2 regions of the Brevibacillus agri genome follow, and region 2 is predicted to be linked to the other one. Evidence: a T-box and tRNA genes for the amino acid it is inferred to sense, from the RefSeq annotation. Region 2 holds a T-box; the other holds one or more tRNA genes.

Region 1 (16,276 bases), 1.8 Mb from region 2:
GGTGGTGTCATGGCGGTCGCTGCCAGGACGAGAACGCCAGCGGGGAGCCGCTTCGTTTTCACAGATTTGCACGCAGAAAAACTTTTAAAATACTCCTTGAAATCGGCTGCTAGATATGATAGATTAGTTCTTGCCCGAGCGATATGCGAACAGGGCAAGCGGAAAATTTGGATGGATGTCCGAGCGGCCGAAGGAGCACGATTGGAAATCGTGTAGGCGGGGTCGACCCGTCTCGTGGGTTCAAATCCCACTCCATCCGCCATCATGGCCCGTTGGTGAAGCGGTTTAACACAGCAGCCTTTCACGCTGTCATACAGGGGTTCGAATCCCCTACGGGTCACCTAGTTCCCCCACAAAGCGAAGTGGATGCGTTGTAACAACGCCGAGTACTTTGCGGGGCCCCAACAACTGGTTGGAACCCGACTTTTGTCGGGGAAGAGTGGAGGCTTAGCTCAGCCGGGAGAGCATCTGCCTTACAAGCAGAGGGTCGGCGGTTCGATCCCGTCAGCCTCCACCATTTTCATATTTGCGGTCGTGGCGGAATTGGCAGACGCGCTAGATTCAGGTTCTAGTGGTGGCAACACCGTGGAGGTTCAAGTCCTCTCGACCGCACCAATTTAAAAAATGAACGAGCTCTTGAATTTGTCCTTGCGACGCTTCAAGAGCTTTTTGTATTCTTGGGATTTGTAGTTTGTTGCTCATGGTTTGAGCTGATTAAGATGCAGTCCTTTTCACATCATCACTCCTCGATATCAGAGCATAAACAAAAAGGTGCCGTCTAATAAGTGAGCTCTAGCTCATTTTGAGACAGTTTACCGATAAAATAATGCTGGTTTGAAAAAAGGCAGCGTGTGGGAGGCTATCCCCGCGCTGCTATTGCAATTTTTTACAGAATTCACCATAAGTTTTGAAGGGAGTGGGTATATAGATGTAGAATTATGAAGTGATATGTAGTGCTAACGTCTAATTTTAGGTCGAATAGAAGAGGGGGTCGCACTATGTTTTTGCGACAGCTAAATATTTGGAACTTTAGAAAATACGGCGTATCTGTGCAGGATAGTAAATTACCAGGACTGGTTGTTCCGTTTAATGAAAGTTTTAACTTACTTATAGGGGAAAATGATTCGGGAAAAACGGCAATAGTTGATGCCATCAAAATGACATTAGGAACCTCAAGTGAAGATTCATTTCGTATATCTGAAAGTGACTTTCATGTTGATAAAGACGGGAATACGGCTCAGGAGATCAAGATCGAATGTATTTTTTCAGGATTATCGGAGAAAGAAGCGGGAATATTCTTGGAATGGCTTACTTTTGATAAAGATGGAAAATATGAACTACAAGTCAGAATGACAGCAAAAAAAGTGAAGAATGATTTACTTTTCAGTGAAAGAATAGAAAGAACAGTTAAAGCTGGTCCAGAAAATGCTTCTAGTAAACTTGAGGGACTTGCACGAGAGCTACTTAAATCAACATATCTCAAGCCACTTAGAGATGCTGAAAATGAACTTAAACCAGGTGTAAGATCTAGACTTGCTCAAATTTTAAAAAATCATCGAGCTTTTCGGAAGAATAATTCGTTAGAGAGGCACCCCTTAGAGATTGCGTTTCAAGAGGCTAATGATAAAGTCGAAGAGTTCTTTGATCTGCCCTACTCAGATGGTGAAGATAAAACGATAAAATCTGAATTAACAGCTTATCTGGATAGTTTTTTCCATGAACCAATGAATGGTGAAGAGAAACATGAATCTAAGTTCAAAATAACCCCAGTTAAACTAAATGAAATTCTAAAGAAATTAAGTCTACTGCTTGAGGATGTTCCATCAGGATTAGGTAGTCTGAATCTTTTATTTATAGCTGCTGAGCTTTTACTTCATGATGATGCACTTTCTATTGGACCCAATATTACTTTAATCGAGGAAATTGAAGCCCATCTTCATCCTCAAGCGCAATTAAGATTAATTAAATATTTACAGAAAAATAGGTCAGAGGGCGCGACAGGGGGGCAATTTATTTTAACTACCCATAGTACAACATTAGCAGCATCTACAAAGCTCGAACATATAATATTAGTACACGATGGAACGGCATATCCAATGAATGGAGAAAATACGAAACTTGAGTTGGAAGATTATAAATTTCTTGAGCGGTTTCTAGACTCGACTAAAGCTAATTTGTTTTTCGCAAAGGGCGTCATCTTTGTCGAGGGTGATGCAGAAAATTTATTAGTGCCTGCAATTGCTGAACTAATTGGACGACCATTACATAAATATGGAGTGTCCATTGTAAATATAGGAAATACTGCGTTTAACCGATATGTGAACATTTATTCTCGATCAGAAAAATGGTTGAATGATTTTCCTCAATTAAAGGTTCCAGTTGCTGTTATTACTGATGTGGATATAAAGCCAATGCCGTATTATCATGATTCTGACGAAAACACCATTAAAGCAATTTACGTTATTAGAGATGAACATTTGCCTTTTATTGCTGGAAAAATGAATGTAGAAAAAGAAGATATTATTTCCCTCGTTCTTCAATCTTTTAGTACCAAGAAGGCTTTAACCGCAACTTTGGAAATGTATTCTACTGAGTTGTCGAACGGCGATATAAATGAAATTGCTGATTTAACTAAAGAAGATTTGTCACAAGAGACTATTGATTCCCTTAGAGAAAGTAGAGCGCTTTCATTAAGAACGGAGTATGGTAATAATGAAAATATTCAAGTTTTCGTTGCGGCTAATTGGACTTTAGAATACGAGATAGCTATGAGCTCTCTTAGAAACGAATTATTGGATGCAATCCATAACGTTAAATATAAAAATCCTAGTAGCGTAGCTAATTTGAAGAAATTAGTAGATATAAAGCAAAAGATTGAAGGTCTTAGCTTTAGAGAAGCAGCAGCGTATGAAATATATAAGCCTTTACTTGAGAAAAAAGTATCAAAAGCGTCTGTAGCACAACAGCTAGCCTTATTGCTTCATGAAAATGAAAGTGCTAGGGAAAGAGTAATTCAAGATGAATATCTTAAGTATTTGCGGGAGGCTATTTACCATGTAACTGGAGGACCAAGCAATGATTGAAATTACTGTCGAAGATATTAAAAATGTAGAAACAGCTCTTCTAGGACAAACTAAATGGTTCTCACAAGAACAAAGAAGTATTATAGCATACGGTCAATCCGGTGATGTTGTAGCGTGTCCAGGAAGCGGGAAAACTACTGTCTTAATTGCAAAAATTGCAATTTTGATGAAGAAAATAAAGGAAGCTGGCTTAGATTATGGTATATGTGTAATTACATATACAAATGTCGGTGTTGAAGAAATTTTAGTTAAGTTAAAACAATTAGGTATTAATGACGTTTCATACCCGCATTTTATTGGAACGATCCATGAATTTTTTAATTACTTCTTTGCTCTAAAAGCTTATTCTACCCTTTTTAATCGAGAGCGCTTTTTTTTCATTGAAAACGAAGAGTACAAAGGTTACTTTTCTAGCTTTTTTGAAAAACATAAACCAGCTTGGTGGTCATTTGAGGCACCTACTTCTGCTGTTGAAGGAACAAAATTATCAATTAATAATAATGGGGAGATTTCGTTAATAGGATTTGAAGATAAGAAGTATCACAGCGAGCTTCGGGAAACCTTTAAGGAAATGTTTCTTTCAGGCTATTTAAGACATAGTGATACAATAGCACTCTCTAAGTGGTATATCGAAAATAATAAAACGAAATTAAGCCAAGCATTTCAAGCGAGATTTAAATATTTTTTTATGGATGAAACACAAGATACAAGTATTGATCAATATCAACTTATAACAAAGTTACTTGAAGGGAATAAAGAAACAGTGATACAGCGTTACGGCGATCCATATCAAGCTCTATATAATTTGTATTTTGGCGAGCCTGACGCTTGGGAGCCTCCAGTAGAAGAACGTATAGAAATAGCTACGAGTAATAGATTTGGAGAAAATATCGCTAAAATATTAAGGACTACCTGTATTGAAAGATATGCTCATCTAAAAGGAAGCGAGCTTGTTCCCTCTTTAGAACCTCATATACTTCTATATGATAATCAGGCAGAGGTGTTGGAAGCATATGCGCGGCTGCTGAAGTTATATGGGTTACCATTAAGCGATAAGAAGGTTTATGCAATTGCTCAACACCATGAAGCTGTTGGACATTATCACCAAGGATATCAAAGAGCAAAAAGTGACGGTCAGAGGAAATCAAATTTTGCTGATTGTTTAAATCAATTATATAAAGTGATGTCAAAAACATTAAGAAAGAAAAATCCCACCAATCGCTTGAAGTATGCTTCAAATAGATTGAATGATTTGCTTAATAACGAATTCCCTTCAGCACATAATGATTTAAGAAGCATCTTTTCTAGGATTATTAGACAAGTTTATTTATGCCATGAATACAGTTCAGAACTTGAGTTATTTCATTTGTTATATAGAAAAATCTTAACAGAAGATTTTCAATTAGCTTTAGAAGATGAAGATACCAAGGCTGATGTCGAAAGTATTAATAACTTTATAATTAAAATGTTTACGGTTGAGACTCAAACTGAAATTGTAGACAGTAATAGTTTTAAACATCAGGATGTGTTAATTCATTTAAATACCATACACGGTGTTAAAGGAGAAACGCATTTATCTACTTTGTTATTAGAGTCAACTATTAGGGCAGATTATTCTGATTTAGTTGATATCATGCCTTTTTTGCTAGGAAGTCATGACGAAGATCTAACAAAAGTTATAAAAATTAAGGATACACTTAAATTAGCATATGTTGCCTTAAGTAGGCCTACGCACTTTGCAGGTATAGCAATTAATGAGGAGCACATAAGTCAAGAGGACATTCTGATTGCACAGCGACATGGATGGAAAGTTCTAAAAGTCGGTGAACTAATTGTTGACAATAGTGAATAGGTGAAAAAGTAAAAAAGAGAACCAATTACTTGAAGTGACCCCAAAAAGTTAGACACAATTTAGTTAAGATGCTTCTAGTACATGAGTCCGGTATTGTACCGGGCTCATGCCTTTTAATTTGGCTTTAATCTTTTTGTGATTGAATTACTTGGATGTATTTTTTTAACTCTTCTTTGAATTGTTCCATACTCTCAAATTCTTGCGTATATAGGAATTCAGATTTTAAAATGCCAAAGAAGTACTCCATAACGGCATTGTCATAACAATTCCCCTTATTAGACATGCTTTGTGTAATCCCACGTTCCGCTAACGCTTGTCGATACTGGCGCATTTGGTAATGCCAGCCCTGATCGGAATGAATGAGTAGGGTATCCCTTTCATCCAAATGTTCAAATTCTCTTTCAAGCATTGTAGAGACAAGAGAATAGACGGGACGTGATGCGAGAGAATACACAATAATTTCCCCAGTGAATAAATCTAACATCGGTGATAAGTAGGGCTTGCTGAACGAATGAGAAATATACAAGAAATCATGAATAATATGCAGATTTGGTTCCAAAACAGCAAAGTCAGAGTCTGAATGGCATATCAGTAGTATAAAATACTGTTTTTCCGATCCATTTTGAACGTTTCGTGTGCCTCTTGATTGAACGAAATTCTTACTGGTGCAAGGTTTTTCAAAGAATTCCTGCAAAAACCTTGCACTTGGTTATAAATCCAGATTTTCCGCAGTTTTCTTTGATTATTTCACGATTCCTCGCGTTTATGCATTGTTCAGCAAGCCCTAAGTACAACTTTTCACCAAATAATTTAAGCGCTGTAATGTCCGTAACCCATTTCTGGTATGCTTAAATTTGAACAAAAGATCGCCAAAACCTTGGTTTTCCAAGGCTCTTGACGGGTTTGAAATTCCTCATCCTCAATCTTGTTCCCCCTGCTGTATACTCTCTCCAAAAAACGTGGCCCCCAACAGGTCGCGCGGACAAGATATGGTATAACGAAAAGAAAGAAAACGCAGGAAAGAGGTTGGCATGCATGGACTCGGTTCTTCACGTGTTAAAAGAGTGCAGTCTCCTGGCGTGGGGAAAAAGGGAAGCCGTCCCTGGAAGTGGCGTTCTCGTCCCCGACGATGCTCGCCCCGCTGTCAGGGCGAATGCGCATGCAGGACGGCAAGCGGACGGTTTGGCTGGGCCCGGAACAAATCGTGCTTTTGCGTCCGGGCCACTCGGTGACGATCTGCGCCGACAAAAACGAGAGCCCGCCTGTTTGCCGCCTGTCCTTCGAGAGCTATCGGCTGGCGGAGCACGACGATGAGCAGCTCGTCTACCGCAACGACCGCAGTTGTTTGCCTGCGAGCGGCTGGGTCACGAATCGACTGCCGTATCGGGCAAATGTGCTGCTGAACGAGCTTTCGCACGCGTGCCAGCAAGCGTCCGCCCACGGCCAGACGGCAGAGCAAAAGCAGCACCAGCGCTTGTTCAAAGAGATGATGGAGCTTGCCCTTCAGTACGAAATTACGCCTGAACTGGATTGGGAGCCGTCGATCCAGAAAGCGGTAACCTATATCGAGGAAAACTACCGAAGCCCTATTACCCGCCCCGAGCTGGCGCGGCTGGCCGGATTTCATACAAGCTATTTTTCGACCTTGTTTGCGAAAAAGCTGGGGTGGGGCTATTCCGAATATTTGAATCGCGTGCGGATCGACCGCGCCAAAGAGCATTTGCTGACGTCGGCCATGACGGTCAACGAAATTGCCGCGAAGGTCGGCTATGCAAACGGCGAGTATTTGAGCCGAAAATTCAAGCAACTGACCGGCATGTCCCCAGGCGAGTTCCGCAGTCGGCCGATTCCGAAGCGAATCGCCGCCTTTCAATTCGTGGGCGATTTGCTTGCGCTCGGTGTCACGCCTGTCGCCACTGACGATGAGCTTGTGCGCGGAGCGCTGCTGTTAAAAGAGGAACTGCAAAATGTTCCGACGGTCAACGGCGCATACGACGACGAGCAGCTCGCCAACCTGAAAGCGGATCTCGTCCTGGCTCCGACCTACTTTTATTACACGCCTGGCAGGATGAAGCGACTGCAAAACATCGCCCCGGTGCTGGCGCTGGAATGGGACAAGCTGGACCCGCTCGCGGAGCTTCGGCTGGTCGGCAAGCTGATTGGCAGAGAGCGGGAAGCGGAGCGATGGATCGAGCGCTATCAGGCACAGGTCGAAACTGCGAGAAAACAACTGCAAAAGCTGATCGACAGAGGGGACACGGCCGCCGTCTACGAGCTGCGCCACGATGGCGTCTTCATCTGGAACAAAACGGCGAGAGGGGCGTACAACCTGTACGACGCCCTTGGCTTCCGTCCGCCGGAGAGCGTGCACAGGGACGTGCTCGTGCCTGGACGGCATCTCTGGATTGCAGCAGACAGGCTGCCCGAATACGCCGCAGACCATATGTTTGTCATTGATGCCCGCGATGACCATGGGGCGGGTGTGCATGGCCTGAGCTTGCCAGCCTTCGAAAAGGCTCCCGGACAGGTGTATGCGCTGGAGCTGAACGAATTTTGGAGCAGTGACGGCTTGGCGCTAGAGCGCCAGTTGCACATCCAGACAAATTGCTTGCTCCGCGGCGGCGCAGAGTGAACATTTGTCCAGAAAAAACGGCAACTTTATGAAATAGACGGTGTATGGAAAAGCTTGCTATGATGGGTACGGATTTTATTGATAAGGTCGTTTCCCATTTTTAGCAAGAAGGAGCTGTACAGGATGAAAAGAAACAAGGTTGGAGCACACAGAGCGCCTGGCATGCTGAGCGCCTTACTATTGGCGATGGCGGTATTGCTTGCGGCTTGCGGTGGAGCCGGAGGGGGCAGCGGGGCCTCGCAGGAAAACGCAGTAGAGGGGCAAACAGCGGCAACGGCTGCGACGAGCGGAGAGGCCAAGCCGTCTACCCGTAAAGTAAAGACGGTCAACGGAGAAATTGAAATTCCGGCCGAGCCAAAGCGCATTGTCGCCCAAGGATATTTGGCTACCTTCCTGGCACTCGGGATCAAGCCTGTCGGGGCACCGTTCTGGGATATCGACTCCCCGCATATCAAGGCACAGACAGCGGGCATCGAAGACATCGGCACGATTGACGCCAGCAGTGTGGAGAAAATTTTGGCCCTGAATCCCGACCTGATCGTCACGTTGAGCGACGACCCCAAGCTCTATGAGCAGTTGAGCAAAATCGCGCCCACACTCGTTTTCGTCCATACGACATTCAAAGACTCGCGCGAGCAAATCCGCACGTTCGGGGAGATTCTCGGCAAGGAAAAAGAAGCGGAAGCCTGGATTGCCTCTTTCAACGAAACGGTAGAGAAAGCAAAGCAGCGTATCAAGGGAGTCGTCGGCGAAAACGCGACGGCTGCGATCATGGGCGGCTTCGACAAGCAACTGGTGGTGTACGCCGACGGCCTTTGGCGGGGAGCCGAAGCCATGTACAAGCATCTTGGGCTGAAGCGACCGCCGCTGGTGCAAAAAAGCGTAGACGAGGGCAAAGAGCATGTGACCATCTCGTTAGAGCAGGTCAACGAATTTTCCGGCGACTACCTTTTTGTGGAGTCGGGCAAGCAGGCGGGACTTGATCCGAGCAATCCGATCTGGAACACGCTGGACGCAGTCAAAAACGGCCGCGTTTACCAGATGGATACCGACTATTTTTGGCCGTACGACACGATTGCCGTAAAAGCACAAGTCGATCTGATTGCCGACATGCTGGTCGAGGGCAAGCATCAGTTTTGACAGCGGAATATTTCCTCCTGCCATCTGGATACATGCTGAAATCAGCCCTCGAGCCAGCTTACGTGTACGAAGGCGATGAACCTGCCCGGCTGGTTGCGCTCGTAGAGGCGGGAATCGGCATCGCCTTTATCCCTTGCACGGGAAGGAGCTTGCACGAGCAGGTCCACTATTTGCGGGTAGAGGGCTGCAATTTGGCGCGCGAGATCGCTTTGCTCTGGCACAAGAGCCGGTACATTTCCCGCGCTGCCCGGGAGTTTCGCGAGATCGTGGAGGAATACTTTGCGGACGTCACGAGCAATGCGCTGCTGTCCTTTTGCAAACCGGATGCTTTCCGCTTGGAGCGTGGAAAATGACAGGCAGACGGGCGGCCACGACAGCCAGGTCAGAGCCAGTCTGCTGCTGTTTGCCACACAAGAAAGAATACGAAAACCCACCTTTACGAGCGGGCCGCAACATCTGGCGCGGCGTGGTCGCTCCACTCGTAAAGGTGGGTTGTTCTGTCTCGCGTTACGGGGCGAGTTCCAGGTCAGGTGCGGACTGGGCGTTTTCTGCCGAAGACTCGCCGCTGCTCGATTCATCTGCATTGCGGGGAGGGGCAGCGGTGCTGAAAGATTCGGCTTCGGCAAAATTCGTCTGCTCGATGAGCTGTGCTGCCAGCGCCTTAAACTTTTCTCCCATCTGCTCATCGAGCCTGCCCATCGTCTGTTCCAGTGCGGCCACTTGCTCGCGTTTGGCTGTTGCCGTTTGGCCTGACAAAGCCCGGCTTTCGTCCAGCTTGATCTCCTGATTCAACACCCGGATGCCGCGGGCGATTTTATGTTTCTGGGCAGAAAGCTGTTCGAGCTGCTCCAAGTTACCGGACAACGCCATGAAATGCTGCAAGGCAGGTTCTTCGGCAGTCTGGTTGCCAGCGTCAGCGGGTTTTTCAGGAGTCGGCTGTTTGCTGTCTGCATCCTGGACGAACGTCTTCTGCATTTCATCCAGCTTGATTTGGCTGATTTGTTCATCCAGAGCGCGAATTTGCTCATCGAGCGCCTTGATCTGCTCCTGGATGCCCTGGGCTTGCCCGCCCGATTTCAATGCTGACTCATATAATTTGCTTTTGCTCTCTTGCAGCTTTTCCCGTTGGGGCTGCAACGATTGCATCAGGTCATTTTTTTTCGACTGGTTGTTTTTCGCAAAAAGGCTGCGAGCCTGGGAACTGACAGTGACGGAATCGGCTTGTTTTTTTTGCTGCCTGTCCGCTACTGCCTGATTTTCAGCCCCGTTGCTTAAGCGAAGGGGGCTTTGGGGGTGCAGGGCGTGCGACATGGAAATTTTCACATGGGTTCCTCTTTTCCAATCAGCGGTAATGCTGCTTCTCCTGTTACCATCGGCTATATTTTTCCATTTGTGTATAGGAATTGCGGACAATGGTTAAAGTTTTTTTGAACGGAGAAGGCCGCAAAAAACAGCCTGCCTATCATGAACTAGGGCGAATTTCCGCGAACGGCTCGGAGGAAGCAGGATGTTTTTCTTCTATATAATATACAAAGGACAGCCCGCGCCGTCGCGGACGGACAAGTTTGTGCTTGTCGACCCGAGCCTATACACAACGGCTTTATATGGCGTCACTTTCCATATCCTTGACTTTTTTTTCACATATGTTACAATTACGCTTGTAAAAGAGGTCCGAAAACCACTTTTCAGCAATGCGAACCTGGCAAGCGACAGCTTGCGCAAAAGGGGACAGCATTTGTTTTGCGGGTGTAGTTCAATGGTAGAACTCCAGCCTTCCAAGCTGGTCGCGTGGGTTCGATTCCCATCACCCGCTCCATAGCGTTTGGCGGTGTAGCTCAGATGGTCAGAGCGTTCGGTTCATACCCGAAAGGTCGGGGGTTCGACTCCCTCCGCCGCTACCTGATTGATTCCACACATGGCGGTCGTGGCGAAGGGGTTAACGCACCGGATTGTGGCTCCGGCATTCGTGGGTTCGAGTCCCATCGATCGCCCCATAGTAGAAACAGCAAAAGCCCAGCGAGATTCCTGCACGGATCTGGCTGGGCTTTTTGTATGCGCATTTTCAGGACGAGTTTCTCGCTCGCTACATGTTGCGGTGCAGCATGGCAGTGGTCCGAGCATAGGCACACATGCGATCGACCGCCCCGCCTTCATGCGGCGAAACATGCAGGCGGTGCGAAAAAAGCATACAAGCGCGCGCACGAGAAAGGTTCGCGGCGGGGCGACACAGTTCCTTACGCGGCCAAGAAGCTGCCAGCGGGAGCTTGTTTTTGCCTGCTTACGGAAAAGGATGCGGCTGAAAAAAGTGAATCCGGTTGCCAAACGGGTCTGTCACGCACACCTCGCGCGTTCCCCATGGCGTTTTTTCCAGACCGGGCCGGGCGTATTTGTACGACTTGCCGGTAAGCGTCTGGTGCAGCAGCTCGATGTCCTCGACCTGCACGCGGACAGCCGCGCCCGGACAGGCGTCTCCGTGATGTTCGGTTAAGTGCAGCACGCACTCGGGCGACGAGACTTGCATGTACAGCGGAAAATGGTCCTCGTAGCGATGCTCCCAATCGACCTGAAATCCGAGAAAATCGACGTAAAACTCCTTCGCTTTTGCTTCGTCAAAAATGCGGAAGACAGGCGTGACGGCAAGAGTCATCTGTTCACAAACCTCCTTAATGCAGTAATCGTGGACAAATGCAGCCCTTCGTGAAAAATCGTCCGCACCAGCACCTGGGCGATGGTGTGCATGCCAGATTCGGTGGCAGGAAATGGTTCCTCCAGCCGCTCCCCATAGGCGGAGCGAATTTGCTGAGGCTGTTCTTCCAGCAAGGCGAGGATGGTTTGCAGGGGAGGGGGAGGAGATTGCCAGTCTGCCGGTTTGGTCCCGTAGCCGAACCATTCGCGGAAGCCGGGCGGAATCGGAGCCTCCTCTTTCGTCAAGTGCTGCAGCCATAAGTATTGATCCAGATAGATGTGTCCCAAGTTCCACAAAATATTGTTGGAAAAGCCCGCCGGGACGATGAGCGCTTCTTCCTCTGACAAGCCGTTTACCGCCTCCAGCACTTCCTTTCGATAATCTTCCAACTGCTGAAAGAGGACAATATGCCGTTTTTCCATACCTCTGTTCCCTCCTGATTTCGCTTCTTCTTACCATTCCATGCCATCGCCGCTTTCTCCTATCCGCGAGAAGGGAAAGGCACAGAAAAAAAAGCGTGCCGGGTCCCCGGTGGACCGACACGCTTGATTCAATTACATGCCTTTTTTCTCCAAGACATGGGCGGGCGCGAAAAGCCTGCGCCATTTGATTTGCGGCACGCAGATGGCCGCGAGGATCATCAGAACGCCGCCCCATTGGGAAAGCGTCACGTTTTCTTGGAGGACAAAGCAGGACAAAAGCACGACGGTTGGCAACTCGACGGCACTCAAGATCGTGGCGAGGCCGTTGCCGATGCGGGGGACGCCTACCGCCAGGCAAAAAATCGGGATGACCGAGCCGAATACGGCAACGAGCAAGCCGAGCGGAAGCAGTCCGTCCATCAGCCGTCCATTGAGCAAAAAAGTAGGCGGGTAGACGATGGAGAGCATCACGGCTGCCATGCTGATCGTAATCGCGCTGCGCAAATAAGGATTCATGCCCGGAAGGACGCGCCCGCTGAAGAAAATGACCAGCGCGAACGTTGCCCCCGACAACAGGCCGCAGACCAGACCCGTGATGCTGACGTTTTGCAGCCCGCCTTCGCTAAGACCGCTGGCCAGCACCGTCCCGCCGCCGAGCATGAGCAGCGATACCCATTTTTCTGCTGTCGGCCATTTGCGGTCGACGAGCGATTCGAGCAGGACACCGATCCAGGTGAACTGGAACAACAGCACGATGGCGAGCGAAGCAGACACGCGACTGACAGCCTGATGGTAAAAAATACTGGTGGAAGCCATCATCAGGCTGACTGGCGCCAAAATCAGCAAATATTTCCAATGAAACCGTTCCCGCGAGAAGAACAAGGCCGCAATCGACATAATCAAGCCGCCGAAAATCAGTTGGCTCCCGCTCATTTCAAAAGGAGTGAAGCCAAGGGCGAACGCGTGCTTCATGAACAGGGACAGCACCCCGTAGCTGCATGCGCCGAGCAAGACTAACAAAACAGAACGCCAGTATGTCATAGGTAAAAATTCCTTTCTTATGACTAAACTCGGTTGAATAATGCCTATTGTACACCAGCGTTAAAAATGGTACAATGAAAAATTTGATCTCACTTCATTGTGTTACTGAGGTAATCAGATGTCTTGTTACATCGCTGCCATGGTAGCGAATGAAAGTGTCTCGAGCGCTTATATTGGTGATGAATACATAGCCGATTGGCGACAATTCCGTTACACTACTCTATAGGATGGGCACATGGCAAAATCAGTGGAGGAAGAAAAATGAAACAGGGGATACTTTACGCGTTTGCCGCGTATTTTGCATGGGGGATGCTCCCGCTGTACTGGAAGCTGTTCCAGTCGATGGGCGCATGGGAGATTTTGGCGCATCGCATCGTCTGGTCTGTTCTTTTTGTCGCAATCATTATTCAGGTAACGAAACGCTGGCGCGCGATGTGGGGATCGGTATCCGGAGGCAAAATAGCCGCGGCGCTTGCCATCTGCTCCCTGCTCATCAGTGCGAACTGGCTGATCTACATTTGGGCGGTAAACAACAACCAGGTCATGCAAACGAGCCTTGGCTACTATATGAATCCGCTGTTTACGGTGCTGCTCGGCGTGATCTTTTTAAAAGAAAAAATGCATGCCGGACAGTGGGTAGCGCTGATTCTGGCTGCCTGCGGCGTCCTGTTCATCACCGTGCAATACGGCGAGTTTCCGTGGATTGCCCTCTCGCTGGCGCTCACGTTTGCGTTTTACGGCCTGGCGAAAAAGGTGGTGAAGATGGAGGCGATGATCGGGCTTGCGTGGGAGACGCTGTTCGTCGCGCCAATCGCGCTCGGCTATCTGATTATGCTCCAGGCAAACGGGACAGAGACCGTGACGACTTTGGCATGGTGGCAGATGTTGTTGCTGGCGCTGGCCGGAGTCGCGACGGCGATGCCGTTGTACTGGTTTGCGCAAGCCGCGAAGCGCTTGCCGCTCTCGATCGTCGGCTTCATCCAGTACGTCTCGCCGACGATTACGCTGCTTACCGCTGTGTTTTTGTTCGGAGAGCCGTTTACGACGACGCATCTCATCAGCTTTTCGTGCATCTGGTCGGCGCTCGTCATCTTTACCGTAAGCTCGATGCGCAAAAAGCCGGCGACGGTTCCGCTCAAGCCGGAAGTGGCGATCAAAAAGCAAGCGTGAGATTAGAGAAAAAAACTCCTGACCGATTCCGGGACGATGCTCTCGGCGGGTCAGGAGTTTTTGTTTGCGAACCGCTGGCCTTAGCCTTGGTGCTTGCGGCGGTATGCGCCGTGGTTGGTTGGGCCGACGTATTGGTTGAGGGCAAAGGAGTGGCGAATCGCTTCTGTAATAAATTCCTTCGCGACTTCGACGGCTCCGCGCACGGAATTGCCTTTTGCCAGCTCAGCGCAGATCGCAGCAGAGAAGGTGCAGCCTGCTCCGTGCGTGAATGTAGTGTCAAAGCGCTCGGATTCGAGCACTTCGATGTTTTGCCCGTCGTAGAAAACGTCGACAGCATTGCCGCTTTGCAGCTTGGTGCCGCCTTTTACCACGACGTAAGAAGTGCCGAAGTCATGAATGCGTTTTGCCGCTTCTTTCATGTCTTCTACGCTTGTCAGCGCGCCCATTTCGCTGAGGATGCCCGCTTCGAACAAGTTTGGCGTGGCAACCGTCGCACGCGGGAGCAGCACTTCACGCAGGCTGATGGCGATTTCCGGATGGAGCGCTTCAGCGCCTTTACAGATCATCACCGGGTCTACGACGACATTTTTCAATTGGTATTGCTCTATTTTGCGGGCAGCGAGGTCAACCAGCTCGGTGGTGCCAAGCATCCCGGTTTTGACTGCATCGACGCCGATTCCGGCGAGCACCGTTTCGATCTGCTTTTCCAGAATAGCCACATCGATCGGGAACACTTCATGGAACCAGTCATTGTGCGGGTCTTGGGCCACGATAACAGTAAGGGCTGTCATTCCGAAGACGCCAAGCTCCTGAAACGTTTTGAGGTCTGCCTGTTGTCCAGCACCGCCGCTGGTATCGGAGCCTGCAATGGTAAGCGCTTTTTTCATTGTCATTTTGATTATCTCCCTCTTGTGCAGCAGCGAAGTGAATGCAGAGCTTTACTGTCATGCACTGTAATGTCTCCCTCTATATTAAGAGGAAAAAAACAGCGGTGTCAATAATATCCCCATAAATAAAAAACCGCTTCCCGGGATGAGAAACGGTTTTCATTATGTAGACCATGTTAGCGGGAGGCAGCGTGATGAAAAGAAAAGCTGATCGGCGTAGACAGGGAGCGGGAGCGTTTGGTCGCGAGCTGTTTGGCCTGTTTGGCTGCTTCGAACATGCTCGGTGCCTTGATGATTTCTACCCATCTGCGAGTTGCGGTTTCAAATAAAAAGCGATAGATTGTCATCGGTCATCGCCCTTTCGTGTTTTCTTCACACTCATATTGTAGTACGTATTTGGCAGCAGTTGGTTACGCGTTTGTTACATGATTTTGAAAAAGCTGTTGCATTTGTGTGAAGGCGAAATAGTTTTTGTCAAGTCCGTTACGTTTTTCGACTTTTTACGTCTTTAGTATGAGAAAAGAACGAATGAGGTGCTGTAAAGATGGCCAACACAACGGGAGAGCTGACAGTAACCGGAGTCAATCACAGCTACGGAACGGGGAAGATCAAGGTTCCGGTGCTGTTTGATATCAACCTGCACGTCAACCGGGGCGAGTTTGTCGCCTTGTGCGGTTCGTCCGGTTCAGGGAAGTCGACGCTGCTGAATTTGCTCGCTGGTCTGACCAAGCCGGAGGAAGGCAGCGTGATGGTGAGCGGCGAGGAAATCTCCAAGTTTAACGAAAATGAATTGTGCCTGTTTCGCCGCAAGCACATGGGCTTCATTTTCCAGTCGTACAACCTTTTGCCTAACTTGACGGCGCTGGAAAACGTGGAGCTGCCGTTGATCTTCGCGGGCGAAAGCGTCAAGAAGCGGAGGGCGAAAGCAAAAGAGATTTTGCATCGGGTCGGACTGGAAGGACGGATCGACCACCGGCCGAACGAGCTTAGCGGTGGGCAGCAGCAGCGCGTCAGTATTGCGCGGGCGCTCGTCAACCAGCCAGGCATCATTTTGGCTGACGAACCGACGGGGAACCTGGACTCGAAGACCGAACAGGAAATTCTCCATCTCATGAGAGAAATGAACAGGGAAAATGGGACTACGTTCATCATCGTTACCCATGAACAGGAAGTAGCAGAGCAGTCCGACCGCGTCATTTATTTGCAGGACGGCCGGGTTGTACAAAAAAGGACAAGGCCAGCGTAGGCGAGGGGTATGAGGTGAACATATTGTGAAGGTAATGGATTCGTTTCGCATCGTCTGGAGAAACTTGTGGCGGATGAAGCTGCGGACCGCCCTGACATCGGTCGGTGTCATGATCGG
Region 2 (16,276 bases):
TGTATTACTTTAACTAAAGGAGGGTCTGCAGGTTGAGCAGGTGGGGCAAAAAAGAGCGGGTTGTCATTGACTGGGATGCCGAAAGTCTGGATGTAGCCGTGAATCAGGCCCGTGAGGATTGGCAGCATGCCCGCCATCTCGTCGAGGTCAGCGAGCCGGATGGCGGTTTGGAGGATGTCATCTACTATTTGCACGTAACGGAAAAGCGGTATATGTACTTGCTGGCACAGGCAAAACGCGAGCGGCATCGCAAGCACGCGTAGGAGGGGGCAATCATGGCTACGGGGTGGATCATCGCTCTGATTATTGTCGGGATTTTGCTTTTGACAGCGGCAAGCAAGTCTGTGACTACGCCGATCAGGTGGATCGGCTTTGGAGTCATGCAGGTTGTCATTGGCGCCATTTTGTTGTTTTTCACCAATCTGGTTGGCGAGTTGGCCAGCTTCCACATTCCGATCAACCCGGTCACCGCGCTGGTCGCCGGATTTCTCCGCCTGCCAGGACTCGCCGCCCTGATCGTCATCAAACTGTGGATTATGTCCTGACGATTTTTAACCATCTGTTTTCAAAAAGGCAATGCCGCGGTTCTCGTATTTGACCCGGCTTTCGCTGGGTTGGCGAAAAGAAGCGAGCAGGGCAATCAAGCGAGGCAACGCCACGATCACGACACCGCCGAGCAAAGTAAGCCCGTAGTCGGCCGAAAGCCAGACGTACGCTCCGGCCGCAATGAAGACGCTGCCGAACAGCACCGTGCACTCGCTGGCCCGATAAACGGACAGCGGCACGGGAAGCAGGTACCCGGCCCCCCACCATGGAGAGACGAGCATGTCGGCGGTTGTCCGTGGCTTTTGCGAGCGCAGGCGAGCGTAGAGCCGAAAAATGAACAGGTGGCAGATCGGCACAACGGGCAGGATCGCCAGCGTGACGACGAGCGAGGCGACAGGCACCTGCAACAGCATGGAGCTGCCGATCAGGGACAGGCCGATCAGCACGAGCTGAAGCAAATACCCGATCAGCCCCCAGCGAAAACGGTAGAGCAGCTTGTAGCTGTAAATCGTATGTTGGTGGGCATGTCCCTTCATAAAAAGTCACTTCCTTTGCGGTCTGGTTGTCGAGACTGGCATGTATGTACGACAGCGATCACGCTGTTGCTGTTCTTTTCCCCATTATCGCACAGTCGCAAATCTTGAGAAAGCCAGTACCTGATGCTGACAAGCCGTTGGTCCTTTGCCGGACTGGCGGCTTTTTTGTACAGATAAGTGCAACTATGGCTGCGCCAAGCCATTGGCGCAGCCAAGTTTTCTAACCGTTTGCGGCCTGGAAAACAGTACGCTTCCGGCAGGCAAACGAAGCCGCTGATGTGATGGGCAAGCGGTTTATGGGTACGCTAAAAAGGAATGAATTGGGATCGGCCGTGATTGGGCACGAAAGATGCGGCGAAACATGCCGCCAAGCCAGAGGGGAGGAGGAGGACATTTGCGCCATCAGCGTATGAAGTTATGGGTCGCTGCTGAGCAAACCTTACACAAGTGGGGCGAGTCGCTAAAAGAATGTGGAATTGATCTGCTCGTCGCGCAAAAAGAGGAACCCGCCGAAGAGGTGGACGGGCTTTTGCTGACGAGGCTGGGCGATTACAGCCGCCTGCAGGAGCTCGGCGGAAACAGCTTGCGCCAGGAAAAAAGCCCCGTTTTGCTGCTTGTATTTGGAGACGAAGCGCCGTATGGCTGGGCTGATGAGCTGGCGGCAGCGTGCGAGGCCAGCCAAAAGCCGTATGAAGTGGTGCGGATGAGCCTGTGGTCAGGAAAGGAACGGGTGCTGCTCGGGGGCGGTCCGGTCGGACAACAGATGCGCCGCCTCTGTCGGCTGCTCGCTGACCACGGCAAATTGTCCATGGTATGCGGACGGCGGGAGGTAGATGAAGCGATTCGCCAGCTCCCCCGCTATTTGGCGTGGAAGGAACGATTTTATTGGGAGATGGGCGAGGCGTGTGACGACAACGGCGTATCGCTCAAGCAGGTGTCCCGGGCGTTGGGGCTGGACACGCGAGTCGGGCAAGGCTGGTTAGACCCCGTGCACCAGGATCATTCGCTTGTCTGCGCGTGGCTCGTGCGGGAATGCCAACATGTCCTGCAAAAAACGAAAATCGAGCGAATCGCGCTGATTGGCCCGGCAGACTTGTGGAACAAAATGCCCCAAGGCTGGCTTGCCGATAAGGCGGTCGCTGTGTACACGGGGACGGACGAGCCATTTCCGAACGAGGCACGTCCGGGGTGGGTCCGTTGCGATTCCTGGAAGGCCGCTGTGCAGGAAGCCGATTTGCTTGTGATCGGTGACGGGCTGGAGGTGGTCGCCGAGCTGTCCTTGCAAGAGCTGGCCCACACGATGCGACAATCGCTGGTCGTTGATGCAGCCTCCTGTTTTCCTGCCCAAGAAGCCCAGCTCTTTTGCAAAGGTTACCGAGCTGTCGGCGAAAAGACGAACGTTTGGGAATGATGCCGATTATAATGGGGTATAATGGTTGGTAGATTGAGGAAAAGGGCAGGCGTTTTACTATGGAAAAAGTTGCTCAGCGATGTATCGTCTGTGAACAGGAGCAAAATGACGGAATCGCCATTTGCGAGCAGTTTATTTGCCAGAAATGCGAACAGGAAATGGTAAATACCGACGTCCAGGACGAAAAGTATCCGTTTTTTATCCACCAGATGAGACGTATTTGGCTGCGAAAAGATGCGTGACGGAAAAAGGCATCGGCATTCCCGGTGTCTTTTTTCGTTTGCCAAAAAGCTTGGCAAAATTCCGTTATTCCCTTGTCAAATCATGCTAAAATAATGGGTAATTCATTCATGACAAAGGACGTGAGTCGCGCGTGCTTACGAGAGATGCTGAATTTCGGGAGCGGCAAAAGCGTGCGCCCCTGTATGAACATCTGGAACGGCACGCGAGGCATCGCCCGCATCCGTTTCATGTGCCAGGACACAAGATGGGCCACAGCTTTGACAGCCACGCCAAGCAGCGGTTTCAATCCATACTGGAGCTGGATTTGACAGAAATCACCGGAACCGATGACCTGCACCAGCCCCAGGGCGTGATTGCAGAAGCCCAGGCGTTGGCTGCGGAGGCTTTTTCAGCCGAAGAGACGAGATTTTTGATTGGCGGCAGTACAGTCGGAAACATCGCCCTCATCATGACGGTATGCCGGCCTGGAGATAAAATTTTGGTACAACGCAACTGCCATAAATCTGTTTTTCACGGAATCATCCTGGCGCGGGCGACGCCTGTATTTTTGGTGCCGGCCGTAGATTTGGCAACAGGCGTGGCTGCGGGAGTCAGACGCGAGGATGTGGAGCGTGCCCTGCAAGCACACCCGGATGCCAAGGCTGTTTTTTTGACGAATCCAACCTACTACGGGATGGGGATCGACTTGGCAAAAATGGCGGCAATCGTGCATCGGCACGACATTCCGCTGTTGATCGACGAAGCGCATGGAGCGCACTTTGGCTTCCATCCGGCTTTTCCTCTCTCGGCGATGCAGTCGGGGGCGGATGCGGCCGTGCAGTCCACGCATAAAATGGCTTCGGCCATGACGATGTCCTCCATGCTGCATTTGCAGGGCGAACGAATAGACCGGGAACGGCTGTATCGGCAGCTTGCCATGCTACAGTCTTCCAGCCCGTCGTATGTTTTGATGGCTTCGCTCGACCTGGCCAGACGCCATCTGGCGTTGGAGGCTCACGAGGAATGGGAGCGGCTGCTGCCGCTTTTGGACAAGCTGCAGGAGCGAACAGCCCAGATGGAGTGGCTGGAGTGGCCGCAGCCGTGCGCAAGCCGGGTGTACACGACATTTGATCCGTTGAAGCTGTTTTTGCATTTGCGAACCGGACAGATGAGCGGGTTTGCCCTGCAGGAATTGATGGAAAGGCACGGACTTTTTCCCGAGCTGGCCGACGAGTCGCACGTGCTGTTGGCCGCGTCAGCGGGAACCTCTCTGCGGGATCTGGAGGCGCTCCTTCGCTTGCTGGAATCCATCTCGCCGGAGGTAGAGCTGGAAGAGGAGCGGATTTTGCTGCATGGCGTAGTCTCCTCGCATTACTTGCGCAAGCAGGCTGTGCCGATGCACGAGGCTGTCGACCGTCCGCGGGAGACGATTCCGCTGGAGCGGGCGTTGGGACGGGTAGTTGCGGAGATGGTCATCCCTTATCCGCCAGGCATTCCGGTGTTGGTGCCGGGAGAGCGCATGGACGAGGAAGGCTTGGCGATGCTTGCCGAGCTGCGGAGGGGACATACCCGTTTTCACGGGGTACAGGATGATCGGCTGCAAACGATTCAAGTATTGCGTTAATTTATAGCTGGCAAGCATGCGGCCTGTGACAGCAGGTACGGAAGGAGTATGGAAGTGACAACAGGACAAAAAGGCCGATTTTTTACAATCGAAGGCGGAGAAGGAGCGGGGAAATCGACCGTGATCGCCAAGCTGTACGAGGAGCTGAGCGCGCGCGGAGTGGACGTGCTGTTGACGCGCGAGCCGGGCGGTATTGATATTGCGGAGAAAATCAGGGAAATCATCCTCAATCCGGCGCATACACAGATGGACGAGCGGACGGAAGCGCTGCTGTACGCTGCGGCGAGACGCCAACATTTGGCGGAAAAAGTGCTGCCGGCTCTGGCGGCTGGCAAGCTCGTGCTGTGCGACCGTTTCATCGACAGCAGCCTTGCTTACCAAGGCCATGCGCGGGGACTTGGCATTGATGCGGTGTACGAGATCAACCGCTTTGCCGTCGGGGATTGCATGCCGGAGCTGACGCTGTTTTTTGACGTGAAGCCCGAGACGGGGCTTGCGCGGATCAACAAAGCGCGCGGCCGGGAGGTCAATCGCCTCGATCTGGAAGACATCCGCTTTCACCATCTGGTCAGGGAAGGGTACCGACTGGTGATGGAAAGAGAGCCGGAGCGCTTTGTCGTCATTGATGCCGAGCAACCGATGGAGCAGGTGTACGAGTCGGCACTGCGCGCATTGCTTGCCAGATTGTAAGGTTCGCAGTACCGTATGTACAGGTACATACTGTATAATATGTTTAGGCGAAATATCGTACCAAGCCTACGTGTTTTTCATACAATGAAGCAAACCATGCGGGATTGATTCTTGCGGAAAGGGTGATAGCCGATGAAAATGGTAGTTGCGGTCGTCCAGGACAAAGATAGTGGTCGTCTGTCTCAACAACTGGTGAAGAAAGGGTTTCGCGCGACGAAGCTCGCCAGTACCGGAAGCTTTTTGCGAGCTGGCAACACAACGTTTTTGATCGGTACGTCTGACGAAAGCGTGCCGGAAGTAATCGACATCATTGCGCACCACTGCAAATCCCGCAAGCAAATGGTCACTCCCGTTTCCCCTCTCAGCAATGCGGTAGATTCGTTCATGCCGTACCCGTTGGAAGTGCAAGTGGGCGGAGCCGCTGTGTTTGTGCTCGACGTCGGAGAGTTCCACTCGTTCTGACGCAATGCGACCCGGCGCAACTGCAATCTGCAATGAATCCTTCTTCCAATCTACAGGTTCCTGCTCTCTTTTTTCGCCGCTTTCGTTTATACTTGATCTAACGGGGAAAAAATCCTCTACTGATCGGTTCTGTGGGGTGGCGTGATGAAAATCGGCGACGGGCCAAGACCTAAGCTGGACATGATAAAAACCGCGGATTCGCGGAGAAATCCTCAGCTCGAAAAGCTGAATTTTGGCACGATGATGCAAGGAGAAGACGAGCGCATGTCCCAGGAGCTGCTCAACCGGCTGCTCGGCGACATTGACAGGATGGGGCAAATTCTCGCCAGATCCCGCTCGGTTCGCGACTTCTATTCCTATAAAAACCTCGTCAAACAGTTCATGGAGGAAGCCGTCAAGTACGGCGTCGCCCTGGATGACCGGCGAGGAATGAATCGGCGAGGCCGTAGCAGGCTGTACAAAATCGTCAAACAGGTCGATGCCGAGCTGTTGCGTCTGACAGACGAGTTGCTTAGCGATCAGGCACCGACGATTGATTTGTTGGCCCGGATTGGCGAAATCCGCGGCATGCTGATTAATTTGTATTTTTAGTGGGTGTGAAACCATTATGACATGGACCCGTTTTTCCCAGCAGCCACGCGCTTCGGAGCTGCTGTACCATAGCCTGCTCAACAACAGACTGGCGCACGCTTATTTGCTCGCCGGTCCCAAGGGAGCAGGCAAAAAGCAGATGGCCCTGCATCTGGCGAAGTCCCTTTTTTGTCCGGAAAGGGAAGCGGACGCCTGCGGGGCCTGTGTTACATGCAGGCGGATTGAAGGGGGAAACCACCCCGATGTGCTGTTTATTACACCGGACGGGGCCTCAATAAAAATCGACCAGATTCGCGCGCTGCAAAAAGAAATGGCGATGCGTGCGGTAGAGTCCGGGCACAAGGTGTACATCGTTGAACACGTCGACAAAATGACGACCCAGGCCTCCAACAGCCTGCTGAAGTTTTTGGAGGAGCCGCCCGCTGGCGTGCTTGCCTTGCTGTTGACGGAACACAGCCACTCGATCCTCCCGACGATTTTATCCCGATGCCAAATCGTTCAATTCTCGCCACTTTCTGCCGAAGCGATCGCCGAACAACTCCGGGCAGACGGCATTACAGCCGGGATGGCGCAGGTTGCCTCCCACATTACGACAAATGTGGAAGAGGCCAAGGCACTCAGCCAATCAGAATCGTTTGCACAGCTAAGAAATCTAGTGATACAATTGAGCCATGAGTGCAAACAGCGTAATTCGTCTGCGCTCTTCACCATCCATGATATGTTGCAAAAGAGCGACAAAATCAAAGAGGAACTACCCCTCTTTTTAGATTTGCTCATCCTTTGGCTGCGCGATATCCTGTATGTGCAAGTAGGCAGGCATGCCCATCTCATTAACAGCGACCAACAGGATGTGCTGCAAGGACAAGCACTGGTATGGACAAAAGCTGAGCTCTTGCATGGGATAGATTTGGTCATGGATACGAAAAATCGGATAGAGCGAAACGCCAACGCACAGTTGGCTCTTGAGCGGTTGGTTCTTCAATTCCAGGAGGGATAACCCTTGTATGAGGTTGTTGGGGTCCGTTTTAAAAAAGCGGGCAAAATATATTACTTCGACCCTGACCGACTGCCGATAGAGAAAGATTGCACCGTAATCGTCGAAACGGCGAGAGGGGTCGAATATGGCAAGGTCGTCATCGGCAAAAAAGAAGTCGCTGAGTCCGATGTGGTGTTACCGCTCAAAAAGGTCATTCGTATGGCTGACGAAAAAGACGCAAAGCAGGTTGATGAAAACAAGCAAGCTGCCAAGAATGCCTTTGCCGTGTGCCAGACGAAGATCAAGGAGCACAAGCTCGATATGAAGCTGGTCGATGTGGAGTACACATTTGACCGCAACAAGATCATTTTTTATTTTACCGCGGACGGCAGGGTTGATTTCCGCGAGCTGGTAAAAGACCTCGCTTCCGTGTTCCGCACTCGCATTGAGCTGCGTCAGATTGGCGTGCGTGACGAAGCGAAGATGCTGGGCGGCATTGGCCCCTGTGGCAGGCTGCTTTGCTGTTCGACTTTCCTCGGCGATTTCGAGCCTGTTTCGATTAAAATGGCCAAGGATCAAAACCTTTCGTTGAATCCAGCAAAAATCTCCGGTCTGTGCGGTCGGTTGATGTGCTGTTTAAAATACGAGAATGACAACTACGAAAGCACGCGTGATGAAATGCCGGATGTCGGCAAAATGGTCACTACCCCGATGGGAAATGGACGAGTCGTTTCCGTTAACGTACTGGATCAGTCCGTTCAGGTGGAGCTTTCGATCGACAAACGCATCACAGAGTTTGGCTTAGATGAGATTGCGATAGGGCTCCCCACCTATGAATAAAGTGTGGGGGTAGGGGAGAGGTGAGCTAGTGGACAAACGGGAAATCTTCGTCAAGATGGCGAGCATTGAAGAACGAATTGGGGACCTGTACAAAGAGATCGGTGAGTTGAAAGACGTCATCGTCGTTTTGATGGAGGAAAACGCCCAATTACTCGTTGAAAACCAGCATCTTCGCAACCGACTGGAAAAGAAAAAGACTGGCTCTCCGGCAAAACAAAAGGGAGCAAACCCTGTCGCCAAGGAGAAAGCGAAAAAAGCCGTGGTCGGGGAAGGGTACGACAACCTTGCCCGCCTGTATGCAGAAGGGTTTCACATCTGCAACGTGCATTTCGGCAGTCTGCGCAAAGAAGGGGATTGTCTGTTCTGTCTCTCGTTTTTGAGCGGCGGCCCTCAAAAATAAAAGGTGACGAGCGATCACCACATGGAGAAAGCGACCTGTGCCACGTGTCAGGTCGCTTTTTCCAAGACAAGGAAAAAAGGAGTAGGGAACAAAGGATGGAACCAGTCATTAACGTGCCGCTCTATGATGCGGAGCGCATTGACGATTTATTGACTCACGAAATGAAAATTATCCAGAGCCACGAGGTGTTCTGTTTTTCGATGGACGCCGTGCTGCTGGCGCGGTTTGCGTCCGTTCCCAAGCGCGGGAGAGTGCTCGACATGTGCACGGGCAACGGAGCGATCCCGCTTATCATGACCACGCGCACACCGGAAGCGCGTTTTGATGGCATCGAAATTCAGCAGCGGCTGTTCGACATGGCGAGCCGCAACGTGACGCTCAACGGACTGACGGAGCGGATCGAGATGCACCACGGAGATGTCAAGGACGCGGTATCGCTTTTCGGGCACGGGAAATTCGATCTGATTACGTGCAATCCGCCTTATATGCCTGCGACGAGCGGGGAGAAAAATGTAAGCGAGCATTTTGCAATCGCCCGTCATGAGATTTTGCTCTCGCTGGAAGACGTCATTCGCGTGGGCAGCCAGTTGTTGAAAAACGGCGGCAAGCTCGCTCTCGTTCATCGCTCGACGCGGTTGATCGACATTATTTCCTTGATGCGCCAGTACGGAATCGAGCCGAAGCGGATGCGTCTGGTTTACCCGCGCAAGGAAGCCGAGCCGAATATGGTGCTGATCGAAGGAATCAGGGGTGGCAAGCCGGAGCTGAGGATTCAGCCGCCGCTGATTGTCTATGAGAATGGTGAGGAATACTGTGAAGAACTGCAAGAAATTTACTTCGGCAGACGAGATTCCCTCGCATAAAAGCCATTTTGTCTACATTCTCGCCTGCGCGGACGGCTCCTTGTACACCGGCTATACGACGGAGTTGCTGCGCCGCCTGGCGATGCACAATGAAGGCAAAGGGGCGAAATACACCAGAGGGCGCGGGCCGCTTGCGCTTGTCTTTTGGGAAGAAGGGCCTGACCGTTCGTGGGGCTTGAAGCGCGAGGAAGGAATCAAACGGCTGAATCGCAAGCAAAAAGAACAGTTGATTGGAGGGACGCCGCGATGAATATACAGCGCAGCTTTGCGCAGGAAGAAACAGGTGTCCTGTATCTGGTCGCTACGCCAATCGGCAATCTCGATGATATGACGGTCCGTTGCCTGGAAACGCTGCGGGCGGTTGATGTGATTGCCTGCGAGGATACGCGTCAAACAAGGAAGCTGTTGAACCATTTTCAAATCGAAAAGCGCACCGTGAGCTATCACGAACATAATAAGGAAGCGAGCGGTCAGGGGCTGCTGCAATGGCTGGCCGAAGGAAAACAGATCGCGCTGGTGAGCGACGCCGGACTTCCGGCGATATCCGATCCGGGCGCTGATCTCGTGCGCGATGCGGTCGCTGCCGGATACCCCGTCGTTCCGGTGCCAGGAGCCAACGCAGGGCTGACGGCGTTGATCGCTTCGGGGCTGCCGACAGACCGCTTTGTCTTTTGCGGCTTTATCGGCCGGGAAAACAAGGAGCGGCGCGAAGAGCTGGAACGACTCAAGCGCTACCCGGAGACGCTGATTTTTTATGAAGCGCCGCACCGCATCGAGAAGACGATTGCGGCCATGCGGGAAGCGTGGGGGAATCGGCGGGCCGTGCTGGCGCGCGAGCTGACCAAGCGCTACGAAGAGTTCGTGCGCGGCACTTTTGATGAGCTGCTGGAATGGCTGGGCAATGGCGAAGTGCGCGGCGAGTTTTGCGTGATTGTCGAAGGCTTTACAGGCACAACCGCTGCTGAAGCAGACGAGGAAAACATCTGGTGGCAGCAGTTGAGCATTGTCCAGCATGTCGAGCATTACTGCGAGCAAGGCTTGAGCAAAAAAGAGGCGATCAAACAGGCGGCAGACGATCGCGGTTTGCCCAAGCGCGACGTCTACAACGAATACCACCGCGACCAGGAAGACGAGTAAGATGAGCAGGAAGCTGACCGAACGGGTCGGCTTTTTCTTTTCGTCCGATCAACCAGCGCAGCAGCGACGCAGGCAATACAAATAGCCTCCGCGAAGCTTGTCCCTTTGCGAAGGCATATCGTATGTAAATCAAGTACGTATGGAAATGAGTGTTTAGCGTTTAACAACAGGCATCTCGGTCAGGCAATCCTGGCACACGATTTTACCTTTAAAATGAGATACTTTATCAGCGTTTCCACAGAAGATGCAAGCAGGCTCGTATTTTTTCAGGATGATGCGCTCGCCATCTACGTAAATTTCCAATGCGTCTTTTTCCGCGATGCCCAGTGTGCGGCGCAATTCGATCGGAATAACGACACGACCCAGTTCATCTACTTTACGAACAATCCCTGTTGATTTCATCATAGTAAATTCTCCTCTCAAGTCTTCATATGTCGATGTATTGGTAAACGCTCATCATTAATCGTCAATATTCGACATTATCTGTTGGGATTATCATACCAGCGATTCCCAAAGGTGTCAACATCATTTTGACAAATCTTTGAAAAGCAAAGTTTTTTTTGAAAACAGGAAAGCTGATATATCAGCGTTTCGTAGAAAAGTGGAAACGGTATGGAAAATTTTATGGATAAAATTAACTGGGAGAAATGCGTGTCCAATCGGTCACTTTATGTCGAATAAAGCCGCGCCCATTCGACAAAAAAGCCTTGTCTTCTCTTTTTTGCCTTTTCCTGTCATGTATAAAATAAATCGTAGCCGTTCGGCCCTCCTGGATGTTTACAAAACAAGTCGGTCGTGTACAATAGAGGGTAAATGAGGGAATTGATAGCAAAACGACTATGATGGGAAGAGTAAGCCGATCCTCCTTATCCCAGAGAGCCGGGGTAGCTGAAAACCGGCATAAGCGAGCAGGCTGAACATGGCCCCAGAGTCTTGCAGATGAACAGCCACGGAAATGACCGTGCCCAGTAGTTTGTGACGTCGGCCCACGTTACGGGCAGAGTCTGTTTCAGACTCACCAAGTCCGTTGGCCGCGAGGGGAACGGAGCATTTGGGTGGTACCGCGAGTTAGAGCTCGCCCCAATTTTTGGGGTGGGCTTTTCTATTTTTCTAAACGTTATCAGGAGGGGCTAGGTTGCATGAAACCAACATATTACATCACCACACCGATTTACTATCCAAGCAACAAGCTGCACATCGGCAATGCCTACACGACAATTGCTTGTGATGCTCTGGCGCGCTACAAACGTTTGCGCGGCTATGACGTCTACTACCTGACAGGTACGGACGAGCATGGACAAAAGCTTCAGGAGCGCGCAGCCGAAGACGGCAAACAGCCGCTGGAGTTCATCGATCCGGTTGTTGACTGGATTCGCGACCTGTGGCAAAAACTGGACATCTCCTACGACGATTTCATCCGCACCACGCAGCCGCGTCATAAGGAAGTCGTGCAAAAAGTGTTCCAGCGTCTGCTCGATCAGGGCGACATTTACTTGGGCGAGTATGAGGGATACTACTGTGTGCCGGACGAGGCTTTCTGGACCGAGACACAATGTAAGACCGACAAAGGCTACATTTGCCCGGATTGCGGCCGCGAAGTGAAAAAAGTGAAGGAGAAAAACTACTTCTTCCGCTTGTCCAAATACCAGGACAGATTGCTCGCGCACATCGAGGCGAACCCTGACTTCATCCAACCGGAGAGCCGCCGCAACGAGATGATTAACAACTTCCTCAAGCCGGGCCTCCAGGATTTGTCCGTATCCCGCAGCACGTTTGACTGGGGGATCAAAGTGCCGAGCGATCCTGAGCACGTCATTTACGTCTGGATCGACGCGTTGACCAACTACATTTCCGCGCTCGGCTACTTGTCTGACGACGACAGCAAATACCGCCGTTTCTGGCCTGCGAATGTGCATATGGTGGGAAAAGACATTTTGCGCTTCCATACGATCTACTGGCCGATTTTGCTGATGGCGCTCGATGTGCCGCTGCCAAAACAAGTTTTCGGTCATGGCTGGCTGCTGATGCCGGACGGAAAAATGTCCAAATCCAAAGGCAACGTCATTGATCCGAAGCTGCTGATTGATCGCTATGGCTCCGATGGCGTGCGCTACTTTCTGCTGCGCGAGATCAACTTCGGCCAGGATGGCATTTTCACACCGGAATCGTTTATCCAGCGTCTGAACTACGATCTGGCAAACGACATCGGCAACCTGCTGAGCCGTACCACTACGATGATCGAAAAATATTTCGATGGCATCGTGCCAGCCGCACAAGATGCCGGAGAGCCGGATGACAGCCTGATCGGCCTGGCGATGAAAACAAAGGCGCTGGTCGAGGAGCATATGGAAGAAATGCGTTTCTCCAACGCGCTTGCCCACATCTGGGAGCTGGTAGGACGCACCAACAAATACATCGACGAAACGATGCCGTGGAATCTGGCAAAATCGGAAGAAACCAAGGGACGTTTGGCAACGGTCATGTACAATCTTGCGGAGAGCATCCGCATCACCTCCATTTTGATTCAGCCGTTCATGACCAAAGCTCCGGCGAAAATCTGGGACCAACTCGGAATTCTGGGCAACGAGCAGGCAACAAGCTGGGAATCTGCCGGCGTCTGGGGCGGATTGCCTGCCGGAAGCACTGTCAGCCGCAAAGAGCTGCTGTTCCCGCGCCTGGACGTGCAGGCTGAGCTGGCCTTCATCGACGAATCGACAGCAGAAGCGCGCCGCCAAGCAGAGGAAAACAAGAAAAAGCAAGACGCATTGAAAGGGGAAGCACCTGTGAACGAAACGACTGCCAACCAAGCTGAAGTAACGGAAAAACCAGCAGATGCCAAAGACGAGATCGGCATCGACGATTTTGGCAAAGTAGAGCTGCGCGTCGCGCAAGTAGTGGAGTGCGCGAAGCATCCGAATGCCGACAAGCTGCTGATTTTGCAGCTCGATCTCGGCTATGAGAAGCGCCAGGTTGTCTCCGGTATCGCCAAATACTACACTCCGGAAGAAATGGTCGGCAAAAAAGTAATCCTCGTCGCCAATCTGAAGCCAGTCAAGCTGCGTGGCGAGCTGTCGCAGGGCATGATCCTGGCAGCATCCGCAGGCGACCAACTGACGCTGGCGACAGTCGATCCGAGCATGCCAAACGGAGCGATTGTGAAGTAACGAGGGCTAGGAAAGGAAGGACCTATTTTGCTATTTGAAACGCACGCGCATCTGAACGCGAAGGAATTCGACGAGGATCGCGAGGAGGTCATTGCCCGCGCGCGGGAAAACGGCGTCAGCACGATCGTGAACATCGGGTTTAACGCGGAAACCATCCCGACCTGCATGGAGCTGGCGAAAACCTATGATTTTATTTACGCAGTCGTAGGATGGCACCCTCAGGACGCAAAAGATATGACAGACGAGCATCTGGAATGGATCGAGGAGCTGAGTCGTGATCCGAAAGTAGTGGGGCTGGGCGAAATGGGCCTCGACTACTACTGGGATACGTCGCCAAAAGACGTGCAGGCCGAAGTGTTCCGCAAGCAGATTCGTCTGGCGCGAAAACTCGACATGCCGATCATCATCCACAACCGGGACGCTCACCAGGATGTTTTGACGATCCTCAAAGAAGAGAAGGCAGCAGAAGTCGGGGGAATCATGCACTGCTTCTCGGGTAGCTGGGAGACAGCGAAGCAGGCGCTGGACATGAATTTTTACATCTCGTTCGGCGGCCCGCTGACTTTCAAAAACGCGAAGCAGCCAAAAGAAGTAGCGGCCAAAGTACCGCTCGACAAGCTGTTGATAGAAACAGACTGCCCGTACCTCACTCCTCACCCGTTCCGCGGCAAGCGAAATGAGAGTGGCTACGTGCGCTACGTCTGCGAAGAAATGGCGAACATTCGCGGCCTGTCTTACGAAGAAATGGCGCAAATCACGACGGAAAACGCAAGGCGTCTGTTCCGCCTTCAACCGTAAACAAACCGCAAGCAAAAACGGGAAATCACGACATATCACGTGATTTCCCGTTTTTTTGTTCCTCGATCTTGTTGTTCTACTCGTTTTTGGTGGCGCATACCTTGAACAATGTGTCGAACGATTATTGTCCATCCGACACGGCTCCTCGACAGGAATCTGCTACCATTCGCCATCTGTTTTTTGCTAGTCTGTTAGCATTATCGCTTCGGCCAAGGGAGGGTAAATTTGACAAAGCCGGGAAAGTGACATACAATCAAAGCCGACCTTGCTAAGTACTGGCCACTTCCAGAATATTAGTGCAATTACATCGACCCTTACCTGGCTAGACAGGAGAAGCCTCGTGCTTTTCTAGGAAAAGGAGTGTGGGAAATGGAGTTACGCGCGATATGGGAAAGGTATAAGAATCGGGGACTTGTTCTTTTTGGCGTCCTCTCTCTTGTTCTCATTCCCATGATTGGCTATTTCTCTGCCCAGGCTACCCAGCCAAAACAGGTCACTTTTTCGTTGGACGGAGAAAGCCAGACGGTAGCTACCAAAGCGAGTACCGTTGAGCAGTTCTTGACCGAGCGAAACATTACGGTAACGGAAAAGGATTCCCTTCAACCAACACCTGAGACGAAGCTATCAGACGGAGCAATGATTACTTTACATACAGCCTGGTCCATTCCGGTCCAGGTTGACGGGCAGACAAAAACGATACTGACGCTTAGCCGCGATGTTGCTGGCGCGTTGAAGGACAGCGGCATTGCGCTAGGTGAAAAGGACCGGGTGGAGCCGGCCTTGAGCGCCTCGCTGACCAAAGACTCGACAATCACGATCAAGCGCGTCGTCGAGCAGATGGTAAAAGTCGAGGAGCGAGTTACTTTCCAGGAAATACGCAAAAACGATCCAGCGTTAGAGAAAGGCAAGTCCCGTGTATTGCAAAACGGGCAAGAGGGTAAGGCAATTGCACACTACAAGCTGGTTATGGAAGACGGGAAGGAGGTCTCCCGTGAACTGGTGACAAGAGACGTGCTTGTGCCGAAGAAAGACCAGATCGTGGCGGTGGGAACGGCAGTTCCTGCGCTGCAAAACAACGATCCGTCGCAACGGGTCCTGGTCGCTTCAGCAACGGGTATGGTCTCGCGTGGTGGAAAAGTATTTAGGCCGAAAAAAGTACTGAACGGGGTTACCTTGACCGCCTATTCTCCTGCGGGGGGAGGCAAACACCCTAGCTCGCCAGGCTACGGCCGCACGGCGACGGGCGTGAAGGCCAAGGCAGGTCATACCATCGCTGTAGATCCAAAAGTGATTCCGTATGGCTGGTGGGTTTACATCGAGGGCGTTGGGTATCGCCGGGCAGAAGACACGGGCGGAGCGATGCGTGGCGGCAAAATTGACGTGTTTGTAAGCACGGAGGCAGAGGCTGTTCAATTTGGCCGCAAGCGCAACAAAACCGTCTATATAATCGGGCCGCAGAAACCGTAAGACAGGGGCGAACAGCTCCTGTCTTTTGTCTTTGGCGTTTTGGGAATAGTCGTGATAAGCTGTTTGATAGTTAGACGGTTCAAAGCGCAGAAACGTTTCGCGAAACAAGGGCTTTTTGCCTGATTTTTTTGGAACACTATGACCAAAAGCGACATCGTACGAAAGTGGGAGTACATGATGAAGATAAAAGAAGTGATTGTGGTGGAGGGGAGAGACGATACCGCTGCGATCAAGCGGGCAGTTAACGCGGACACGATTGAGACAGGCGGCTCCGCCATCCACGCCAGAACGATCGAAAAAATCCGGCTGGCACAGCAAAAGCGCGGTGTCATTATTTTTACCGACCCGGATTACCAGGGGGAGCGCATCCGCAAAATTATCAGCCGATCGGTGCCGGGCTGCAAGCACGCCTTTATCACGCAAGAGGACGGCACGAAAAAGGGCGATATCGGGGTAGAGAACGCTTCTCCTGACGTGATTGTTCGCGCGCTCTCGGAAGTCCGCACAGAGATGGCGGAAACGGTCGGGGAGATTACGGCTGACGATCTT

The links. The T-box of region 2 lies ahead of metG (methionine--tRNA ligase). A T-box ahead of a tRNA ligase gene usually reads a tRNA of that ligase, here a tRNA-Met.
Region 1: it encodes a tRNA-Met, which carries the amino acid that the T-box ahead of metG (methionine--tRNA ligase) is inferred to sense. The anticodon was not compared.

Annotation. Positions count from the first base shown of each region.
Region 1 is NZ_CP026363.1:2,286,939-2,303,214, forward strand. It holds tRNA gene BA6348_RS11460 (tRNA-Ser) at 170-262, shown strand; tRNA gene BA6348_RS11465 (tRNA-Glu) at 267-340, shown strand; tRNA gene BA6348_RS11470 (tRNA-Val) at 442-517, shown strand; tRNA gene BA6348_RS11475 (tRNA-Leu) at 529-615, shown strand; gene BA6348_RS11480 (ATP-dependent nuclease) at 999-3,083, shown strand; gene BA6348_RS11485 (UvrD-helicase domain-containing protein) at 3,076-4,935, shown strand; partial or broken gene BA6348_RS11490 (IS3 family transposase) at 4,999-5,503, opposite strand; gene BA6348_RS11495 (helix-turn-helix domain-containing protein) at 6,044-7,567, shown strand; gene BA6348_RS11500 (ABC transporter substrate-binding protein) at 7,691-8,707, shown strand; partial or broken gene BA6348_RS11505 (LysR family transcriptional regulator substrate-binding protein) at 8,761-9,060, shown strand; gene BA6348_RS11510 (hypothetical protein) at 9,215-10,030, opposite strand; tRNA gene BA6348_RS11515 (tRNA-Gly) at 10,450-10,523, shown strand; tRNA gene BA6348_RS11520 (tRNA-Met) at 10,532-10,605, shown strand; tRNA gene BA6348_RS11525 (tRNA-His) at 10,626-10,701, shown strand; gene BA6348_RS11530 (glyoxalase superfamily protein) at 10,986-11,354, opposite strand; gene BA6348_RS11535 (DinB family protein) at 11,351-11,815, opposite strand; gene BA6348_RS11540 (EamA family transporter) at 11,948-12,856, opposite strand; gene rarD (EamA family transporter RarD) at 13,118-14,026, shown strand; gene pdxK (pyridoxine/pyridoxal/pyridoxamine kinase) at 14,107-14,919, opposite strand; gene BA6348_RS26675 (hypothetical protein) at 15,090-15,260, opposite strand; gene BA6348_RS11555 (ABC transporter ATP-binding protein) at 15,458-16,159, shown strand; gene BA6348_RS11560 (ABC transporter permease) at 16,185-16,276, shown strand, end outside.
Region 2 is NZ_CP026363.1:453,576-469,851, reverse strand. It holds gene BA6348_RS02490 (CPBP family intramembrane glutamic endopeptidase) at 1-17, shown strand, start outside; gene BA6348_RS02485 (DUF2508 family protein) at 33-263, shown strand; gene BA6348_RS02480 (pro-sigmaK processing inhibitor BofA family protein) at 276-545, shown strand; gene BA6348_RS02475 (hypothetical protein) at 552-1,082, opposite strand; gene BA6348_RS02470 (Rossmann-fold NAD(P)-binding domain-containing protein) at 1,477-2,493, shown strand; gene BA6348_RS02465 (sigma factor G inhibitor Gin) at 2,553-2,735, shown strand; gene BA6348_RS02460 (aminotransferase class I/II-fold pyridoxal phosphate-dependent enzyme) at 2,867-4,339, shown strand; gene tmk (dTMP kinase) at 4,388-5,029, shown strand; gene BA6348_RS02450 (cyclic-di-AMP receptor) at 5,162-5,491, shown strand; gene BA6348_RS02445 (YaaR family protein) at 5,636-6,082, shown strand; gene holB (DNA polymerase III subunit delta') at 6,099-7,079, shown strand; gene BA6348_RS02435 (PSP1 domain-containing protein) at 7,083-7,898, shown strand; gene yabA (DNA replication initiation control protein YabA) at 7,927-8,298, shown strand; gene BA6348_RS02425 (tRNA1(Val) (adenine(37)-N6)-methyltransferase) at 8,394-9,161, shown strand; gene BA6348_RS02420 (GIY-YIG nuclease family protein) at 9,112-9,411, shown strand; gene rsmI (16S rRNA (cytidine(1402)-2'-O)-methyltransferase) at 9,408-10,298, shown strand; gene BA6348_RS02410 (AbrB/MazE/SpoVT family DNA-binding domain-containing protein) at 10,452-10,703, opposite strand; T-box leader at 11,129-11,384, shown strand; gene metG (methionine--tRNA ligase) at 11,438-13,462, shown strand; gene BA6348_RS02400 (TatD family hydrolase) at 13,490-14,260, shown strand; gene BA6348_RS02395 (resuscitation-promoting factor) at 14,630-15,727, shown strand; gene rnmV (ribonuclease M5) at 15,905-16,276, shown strand, end outside.